DNA from 2 places in the Clostridioides sp. ES-W-0016-02 genome. Region 1 is predicted to be linked to the other one. Evidence: riboswitches for the same ligand, from Rfam matches in the RefSeq annotation. Region 1 holds a riboswitch; the other holds the start of a gene.
The links. Region 1 has a riboswitch for cyclic di-GMP ahead of IC758_RS15475 (SrtB-anchored collagen-binding adhesin). Riboswitches for the same ligand answer to the same signal wherever they lie in the genome.

Region 2: another riboswitch for cyclic di-GMP. It lies ahead of flgB (flagellar basal body rod protein FlgB); the one in region 1 lies ahead of IC758_RS15475 (SrtB-anchored collagen-binding adhesin).

What each region holds. Positions count from the first base shown of each region.
Region 1 is NZ_CP061361.1:3,299,016-3,303,867, reverse strand. It holds gene IC758_RS15485 (hypothetical protein) at 1-1,089, shown strand, start outside; gene IC758_RS15480 (cation diffusion facilitator family transporter) at 1,323-2,501, shown strand; cyclic di-GMP riboswitch class II at 2,622-2,707, shown strand; gene IC758_RS15475 (SrtB-anchored collagen-binding adhesin) at 2,824-4,852, shown strand, end outside.
Region 2 is NZ_CP061361.1:322,861-327,712, reverse strand. It holds gene fliG (flagellar motor switch protein FliG) at 1-226, opposite strand, end outside; gene fliF (flagellar basal-body MS-ring/collar protein FliF) at 239-1,789, opposite strand; gene fliE (flagellar hook-basal body complex protein FliE) at 1,814-2,131, opposite strand; gene flgC (flagellar basal body rod protein FlgC) at 2,141-2,545, opposite strand; gene flgB (flagellar basal body rod protein FlgB) at 2,553-2,870, opposite strand; cyclic di-GMP riboswitch class I at 3,276-3,365, opposite strand; gene IC758_RS01830 (radical SAM protein) at 3,547-4,674, opposite strand; gene rfbF (glucose-1-phosphate cytidylyltransferase) at 4,703-4,852, opposite strand, start outside.

The sequences.
Region 1 (4,852 bases):
AATAGAATTGGTCTTATAGGACATTCTGTAGCAGGTTCAGGGGTAATTAAAATAGCAGAAGACCAAATACAAAAAGGATTCAAAGGGATAAAAGGAATTATATCACTTACACCAGCGTATAATAGCCCGATAGAAAAGTTTCCTGATATACCAACAGCAATAATAGTTTCAGAGTATGATGGAGATGTTGTTCATAGTGGAGATGATATTTTTTATGATATATCTTTAGATAAAAATAGAAAAAGCCCACTGGGTCTAACTTATCTAGTGGGAGGAAATCATAATGCATACAACTCAGTTTTAGGAGAAAAAGAGTTTTCTAAGCCACAGACTACTAATGGAACTTATCCTGAGAAATTAGGACAAGAAGAACATAGAGATTTTTTCTCTAATTATGCAGTTGACTATATGAAATCTATTTTTGAGTTTGATAGTAGTGAATCACCTATCTTCAATAAAAAAGGATTGCCTTATAAAATGTATGGATATCAGACTTTAAATAAAGTTAAATATAGTGAATCTGTAGAATTATTCAATAAAAAGACATTTAAAAATATAAGTTCAAGTAATGTTGATATAAAAGAATTGGTTGAATCAGAGAGATTGAATAAAGATACTGCAAAAATATTTATCAATACTGGAGTGAATGAAGATTTAGACTTGTTACAAGTTGATTGGAAATCTGAAAGTGGAAAAATAGAACTACCTTTAAATAATAATAACTTAGGAGCTTATTCTGCACTAAAGTTTAGATGGGCATTAAACTCTCCTAGTAAATTAAATAATAAAGATAATGTAGTTTCTTTCAAACTTAGCTTAGTTGATTCTAAGGGAAAAGAAAGCAGTATCATTGTAGAAAATGATAAAGTATCTGCTATGAAGTATTTTGAAGGAGAAGTTATAAAAGATGAATATGTAGAAGGGAAGTTTATGGAATTCTGGTCAAGATATACTCCAATAAGTGATACAGTAATACCACTTGAAAAATTTAGAAATATAAATTTATCTAATATAAAGAATGTTACAATTGAATTTGAAAGTCCAGAAACTGGTTCAATTATGTTAAATAAAATAGTTGGTATAAAATAATAAAAGTGGTTCTAGATAAAAGTATAAAGTATCTAGAACCAATTTTATTAGACATTATTAATTTTAGTCAGAGATATAAAACTACTTCATATTAACTATAAGAAAAGAAAATTAAGAATATTTTACTGATATAGAACAAGTTTAAAGAATTTTATATCTAAATTGTGTTATCATGAGTAAAGATATCAAGTTTCGAGTTTATTAATAAAATAAAAGACAGGGAGGTAAGTTTCATGTTCTCAAAAATCCTAGTCAAAACATTTATCAAAGATAGTGAGAATGTTCAAGATAAAGTTGTTAGAAATAAGTATGGTTATGTAGCAGGAATAGTAGGCATAATATCTAATTTAGTTTTATTTATAGTAAAGGTTTCTATAGGTGTACTTACATCAAGTATAGCTATAATGGCTGATGCGTTTAATAATCTTTCTGATATGGCATCTTCAGCAATAACTATGATAGGGTTTAAACTAGCAAGTAAACCAGCTGACAAAGAACATCCTTTTGGGCATGGTAGAATAGAATATCTATCAGCATTAATAGTAGCTTTTATGGTTATGTTGGTTGGACTTCAATTTGTGAAATCGTCTATAGAAAGAATAACAAATCCAGTTCCTATAAAGTTTGAATTAGTACCACTGATACTTTTAATTGCATCTATAATGGTTAAAATATGGTTGAGTCGCTTTAATAAATTTATGGGAAATAAAATTAATTCATCAGCATTAAAAGCAGTGTCATTGGATGCTTTGGGAGATGTATTTACATCAAGTTGTGTAGTTATATCTTTTATTTTGGCTAGATTTACTGATTTACCTATAGATGGATATGTAGGTATTGTAGTATCATTAGTAATACTTTATGCAGGATTTTCTCTTGTAAAAGATACTATAAATCCTCTTCTTGGGGAAGCTCCAGATGAAGAAATGGTCAAATCTATTTTAGAATTATTATTATCTTATGAACATATAATAGGTACACATGATTTAATAATCCATAATTATGGAGTTGGAAGATGCATTGCATCTATACATGCAGAAATTCCAGCGAATATAGATATAATGGAAATTCATGAAATTATAGATACTGCTGAGAGAGAAATATCTGAAAAGTTGGATATATATTTGGTAATTCATATGGACCCTATATGCCTTGATGATGAAGAGGTTATATCATCAAAAAGAGAACTTGAAGAAATACTTAAGAAAAACAGCCTTATAAAATCTATGCATGATTTTAGGATAGTTGGAAAAGGAAGTAAGAAGAATTTAGTCTTTGATATAGTAGTTAATCCTTCTGAATTTTCTAAAGGTATGTCAGAAGAAGATCTAAAAGCAGATATAACAAAACTAGTTAAGGAGATGAATCCTGATTATAATTGTGTAATTGTTGTAGACAAGGATTTTATTTAATGATGATAAAAAAATAAAGGAAAAAAATGTAAAAAATATAGACAATAAAACATAGACATAATATAATGGATATATAACTGTATTTAATTTGAATATAATAATTTTTAATTATTTTTATAAAAAAATTATAGAGACGTTGAAGTATATCCTATTACTGGGCACCTTATGGGTATACAGAGTCAATGGTGCAACCGGCTATGAATATAAATTTTATTTATTTCATAGCTTTTTTTGTATAGTTTTTTGATAAAAAAAGTTAAATTATATTGGGTATTTATGGAATTTTACAAGAGTGTAAATAGATTAGAGGGGAGCAATCTATATGAAGAAAGGAAATAAAAAGGCATTATTAATCAGTTTAATTATGATTTTAAGTATGATAGTTACTACAATATATCCATCTGTATCTTATGCATCAGAATTAGAAGGCAGTGGGTCTATACAAAGCAATTCAAATAATTTACCAACTGGAGATGGAAAACAAGAAGAAAATAAGAAACCAGAACAGACTCCAGAGGGAGATAAGCAAGAAGAAAATAAGAAACCAGAACAGACTCCAGAAGGGGATAAACAAGAAGAAAATAAGAAGCCAGAGCAAACGCCAGAAGGAGATAAGCAAGAAGAAAATAAGAAGCCAGAGCAAACGCCAGAAGGGGATAAACAAGAGGAAAATAAGAAGCCAGAACAGACTCCAGAAGGAGATAAGCAAGAAGAAAATAAGAAGCCAGAGCAAACTCCAGAAGGAGAGAAACCAGAAGAAAACAAGAAACCAGAACAAACTTCGATAGAGGATGAAAATTTACTTAAGACTTTAGAAGAAGAACTTAATGAAGATAATGAAGACCACGGATTTATCGTAAAAATTAATAATGATGCAATAGAAACAGAGTCAATGAAAAAAATTACATTTAATTTAACTTATACTCCAACATCAAAAGGGATAAAAGCAGGTGACTCAATAACTTTTAAGGTTCCAGATGTATTTAATAAAGTTAATTTAGATTATACAAGTGAATGTTTTGATAAAACAGAGAGTAATGGAGAGTATACGCTTACATTTAGAGAATTACCTAATGGTCAAAGTGTAATGCAAGGAAAAATTGGATTAGAAGCATATGTGAATAAAGTTAATGAAGAAACAAGTGCCAAAATTCATATTGAAACTACTGGAAAGATAGAAAGTGGAAATGGAGATGTGGATATAGAAATAAAACCTGGCGATAAAGAAGACATTGAAGAAGCTAAAGGAACACTTAAGAAGCTTGTTGAAGGAAGAGAGTCAACTACTGTATTTATGCCAGTTAAAAATAAAGATGTAAATTATACTATACAAGTAAATGAAAAAGAAGAAGAATTAAAAGATATTACTTTATATGACGAACTCCCTGAAGGAATGACATTAATAAAAGATTCTGTAAGTATAGTAGCAAGCAATGGAAAAGAAGTAAGTGATTTTAATATTGAACAAGGTGAAAATTCTATTTCAGTTACTTTTGGAGATATAGATAAAGCGTATACTGTTAAGTATAAGGCTAGAATTAGTGATGAAAATGCAAAACATGGTAACAAATATAAGAATATAGCTAGATTAGAATCTGCAGGTAATAAAGTTCAAGAAGATGATGCTATTGTAAGTATATTTGATAGAGGAAATGATTATCTTTTGACTAAGGGGCATTCAGGAGCAACAAATATTACTCAAGTAGGTCAAGTAATCAACTATCAGATTTCAATAAATGATGATAAATCACCAGTAAGTAATGTGGTTATAACAGATAATATACCAGAAGGTATGAGATTAACTACTGCTGGAGAAGCTGGGCATGATTTTAGAGTTGTAGAAGTTCCAATGAATGGTGGCTGGACTCCTTGGAGTAAAGAAAAAATTGCAAATAATATTTCATATAAAACAGAAGAAAAAAGAAATGAAAGTGGGCAAGTAGAAAAAGTTATAACTGGATTTACAATTAATCTTAGTGAGGAAGAAGTAGAATCAAAGTTCTTTATAGCATATACATTAAAAGTTATTAGTATTGAAGATAGTTATACAAATAGAGCTGTTCTTGATGCGAATAATAGTCAAGTAGATAAAAGAGATGAGATAAGTTTTAAGAAGAACTCTGGATTAATAAGTGCCAAAAAAGAGGTTGATAAAAAGGTATTAGATGGAAATGATAACCAAATAGTTAAGTATAAAATAAACATGTCAACTTATGGTGTTTATGATGCAGGGCAAGTAAATATTTTAGATGAAGTAAATCCAAAATTAAAAATATCTAATATAAAATACTCTGATAATCTTGAACTTAAAAAAGAAGCTGAAGATGGAAAAAATACTATAAGATTAGTAA
Region 2 (4,852 bases), 1.2 Mb from region 1:
TTCTTTCTTTTGAAGCTATTGAAGAAATATTTGCAATTTCCAAACCTATTTTTTGAACTTGTTTATCTGGTAGACTTTTTATTATATCACTAGCCACAGTTGGACCTAATGTCATTAACAGTACAGCGGCTTTTTTTAAACCTTCACCTTCTACCTTCTCTTTCTTATCATTTTCACTTATATCACTTAAATCAAACGCATTAACATTTGTAATTTCCGCGGACACTTTCTATCCCCCTTACTCATTTAACCAAGTTTTTATTATCTCTGTGACTTGGTCTGGTTTTTCTTCTGCATACATTTTAACAGCTTCCTCTAATGTCAATTCTGGGTCATCCCCTAATAGAGGATTGTCTTTCTTATCAATAGAATTAGAATTAGTACTATAAACTTCATCTTCATAATCCATATCTTCTTGTTCACTTCTCTTTTTATATATTAAGTATCCAATAACACCTACTGCAACAACTGCTACTACTCCAACAACCGCTTTTATTATATTGTTTTTGAATCCTTCTTTTTCAATATCTTCCATTTCTTGTTTAGCTTCTGCCTTACCTTTAGGGTCAAATACCATTGAAACAACGCTAAGAGTATCTCCCCTAGCTCCATCCATGCCTATAGCATTATTAACAATATCTTCCACATCAGCTTGAACACCTTTAGCTATTTTTCCATCTATAGCAACAGAAGCTGTCAATCTTTTAAGTTCTCCAGGCGCAACTATAGTGTGAGTTTCAATCTTACCTGTTTCATATTCAAAACTCTCATCTAAACTATCTTCTGTATTAGTACCATTTTTATTTCCTTGGTTATTCATATTAGCATCTACACCTTGGACATTATTTGTTGCAGATTTAGATGAATTTTTTGACCTTGTTTCCTTTATAGCAACTTTATCAGGGTCAATTTTTATTTCAGTTTTTTCAGCTGTATCAAAACTCAAATCAGCATTTACTGTAGCTTTTACTTTTCCTGTACCAAATATTGGTTCTAACATATCTAAAATAGATTTTTCTAATTGTTTATTCAACGCCTGCTCAGATGCCTTATTTTTATCAATACTAATAGCACCATTTATCGGTTGATTGTTTTCATCAACTTCTTCATCATCTAAGATGCCTTCAGATAATAAGTTCATTTTGTTATCAATAACTTGAACATTTTTCTCTGGTATATTTGTAACACTTCCTGATACAAGTGCCATAACAGATTTTATTTGATTTTTCTCTAAAGTAGTTCCTGGCTTTAGCATCAAATAAACTGCTGCACTTCCTGGAACAGCTTCCTTCTCAAATACAGAAGACTCACCAAATGTTATATGTACTCTAGTATCTTCCACCTGAGGAAAACTCTTGATTGTTTTTTCTATTTCTCCTTGTATCATTCGTTGCTTCTTAATTTGAAACTCTTCATCAGTAAGACCTATTGATGAACTATCATCCATAAGTGCAAATCCTTTAGAACCACTTGTCAAACTTGGAGCTAACTCTAATCTCAACTTATCAACTTCTGTTCTAGGAACATAAATTGTACTTCCTTTTACCTTGGTATCTATCTTTCTAGACTCTAATTCTGCTGATATATCTGCAGCATCTTGAACATCTAGTTCTGAAAATAAGACTGCATACTTATTTTTGCTTGCAGATATTGCTGTAAATACTAGCGCTAAACATATAGCAACAATCCCTATACCTAATGCTATCTTAGTTCCCTTTTTTAGAGAACTTATTTTTGTCCTAGATTTAGCAACTTGCTCCTTAATCTTATTTTTAAAACTGGCTATCATTGATTATTACTCCTGTTCAAAAGGCTAAATTTGTACTTTATTCATTTCTTGATATGCATCATGAATCTTATTTCTAACTTCTATTAAATATTGCATAGATAGTTGTGCTTCTTGACCTTTTAACATAACTTCATGCATAGAAACATCTTCGCCTTTTATAAATTTTTCTTTCATATTATCTGCTGTAACTTGCTGAAAATTGACTTTATCTATAGTATCCATTATTACATCTTCGAAATTCTTTTTTTCTTCTTTATTATTAAAATTTAATGGTTTTGTTTCTCCAATTAAATTATCTAACTTTGCACCTTGCATTAAATTGTTAATTTGTGTAATTGGCATAATTTATCCCTACTTTCCTATTTCCAGTGCTTTTGCTATCATAGACTTCTGAGCATTTAATGTATCTATATTAGACTCATATGCTCGTGAAGCTGTTATTAAATCTGTCATTTCAACCAATATATTTACATTTGGATATTCTACGTATCCATTTGGCTTTGCATCTGGATGAGATGGGTCATATACTTCTTTAAGAGGTGATTTATCATCTTCAACAGATGTGACTTTTACTCCTAGCATACCTAATTTGTTATCATAGTTTTCTTCAAAGGAAACAATTTTTCTTCTGTATGCTTCTCCATTTGGACCTCTTGTAGCGTTTATGTTAGCTACATTAGATGATATGATATCCATTTTCAAGCTTTCTGCTGTTAAACCACTAGCAGAGATCTCCATTCCACTGAACACACTCATCTTCTAATTACCTCCCACTTATTATTGATTTAGTCATTGCTATTTTACCATTTGCAAAACCTATCAAAGCATTGTATTGTAACGTTGTCATTGCTTGATTTACCTTTTCTTCTTCTATATCTACATTATTACCATCCACTCTTAATCCCTTGGAATTGTCTGTTTTTTCTTCTATTTTAGGCATGGCATCATTTAATGTTTCTTCAAAAGTTACATAGTGTTTCTTATAGCCCTCAGTATTTATATTTGCTATATTATTTGCTATTGTCTGACTTCTTAAATTAGTTGCATCTAATCCCATTTTTATAATGTCATATGTATTCATACTCACTCCTCCTTAAAATATTTTCATCTACTCTATTTATTAATTAAAAACAGAGTTGCTATATTACAAAAAATGACTTCTTTATTTATTCAAATTAATTACATTTCTATTACATTAATATAATAATGTATCATTTTAGTAAGAAAACAAATTTTTTCTCAGTAAACTCCAGTGAAAATAAAAAAAAAATTTAATATATATTTAATTTTTTCTACGCAAAGTTGCCTTTTTTTGTAAAATAGTCACTTTTTTATACGCTTTATCTTTATTTTAAATTATAAATCGGTAAAATTTGTTATTATATATACTTTCTACTGTAATAAAGTAATATTTTCATAATAAAATGACCGCCAAAAAGGCAGTCAATTCGACTAATCCTACGCATACAGTATACTTAGGACTCTTTTTGGCAACTGGCTAGCATAGTTTGTTATACAAACCTTAGCCCCTATAGCTTTGCGTCGCTAGATTTCTCTAGTTTTGCCTATTTAGTTTTAACTTAAGTATACAATAAATAACAATTTTTTTAAACATTTTTTACTTATATTTTTAATATTTCAATTAATATTCGATATTTATAGCTAAATATCCAGCATAAATTAAGAATTTGTTATTACAAAAAATAAAACAGCTTAAAATATTCATTCTAAGCTGTTTTTATTTTTTATATAAATATCTATAATGTAACTAGATGAGATTCTTCTTTATCCCATTCAGGAGAAAACTTATTTCCTATTTGTATGAAAGAAGACTTTTTATTCCAATTAGCAAATGAAGATTGATAGCACACCTTACATGAATCATTCATATTTACAGTATTAATATTTTTTCTAAACTTTTTATATTCCAAAGAATTCCACATTTCTTCAAAAGTTTTATATTTGTCAATATGAAACAACTTTATAGGTGTAGACATACATGAACGTACAAATCCATCTGACCCTAAAAAAAAGTCTCTCCATGCTGTAAAACAATCCTTATGTAGTTTTTCACATGCACTATCTTCACCTTGTATATGAGGTAACTTAAGAATAATATTTAACTCATCTGCTAAAACCTCTGCTTCCTCAAATACTTTTTTAACCTCATCTTGGCAATCATATAAACTTTCATCATGCATATTTTCATCAAATACAGTTAGATACACTACCTTAAGCTCTTGTAAACCTATTTTTTCAGCTAATCTAACCATTTTTGGTATCTCATACAAATTAGACTTCATTGCTGTGAAAACAAAATTCATATATGGCCAATTTATACCTCTTTTACTCTTTTCATCTGCTATATGTTTAATGTTTTTTATGATATGATTAAAATCAGCTCCTGATCTTATATTATCATTAATCTCTTTAGATGCCCCATCTAAACTTATAGCTATAATGTCAGTTTCTGTATTGAAGATATCATCAAATAATTTATCCAATTTCATACCGTTTGTACAAAAATATTTTCTAAGACCATTTTTTTTTGCCCAATATAAGAAATCAACAAAATTTGGATGTACTGTTGGTTCTCCCCAGCCCATTAAGGTTACTTCTTCTACTTCATTTAATATATTCTCAAATTTTTCAGTCCATTTAAAATCAAAAATTGTTGCTTTGAATTCTGCTGAATTTCTTCCACACATAATGCAATTTAAATTGCAAGCATTCGTAAGTTCAAATACTAATCTTCTGGGTTTCGCTTCTAGAATGATAGTCTGATTATATGACTCACTTTCATTCAAATTGCTATTCTTTTGTTGTAACTCTGTCAAAGAGTTAGTTTGTTTTAAATCAATTGTTTTAGCTCTCAATATACTCATATTGATATCCCTCTTATTTCTATGTATTTTACCATATTTTCCAAAAAGCTTTATTTTCTTTCCAAAGAGAATTAAGATTGTTCATATCTCTTTCATTGTCCATACATGCCCATAAACCTTCATGCTTATATACTGCTATTTCTCCTTTTTTAGCTAGATTTTCAAATAGACCATATTC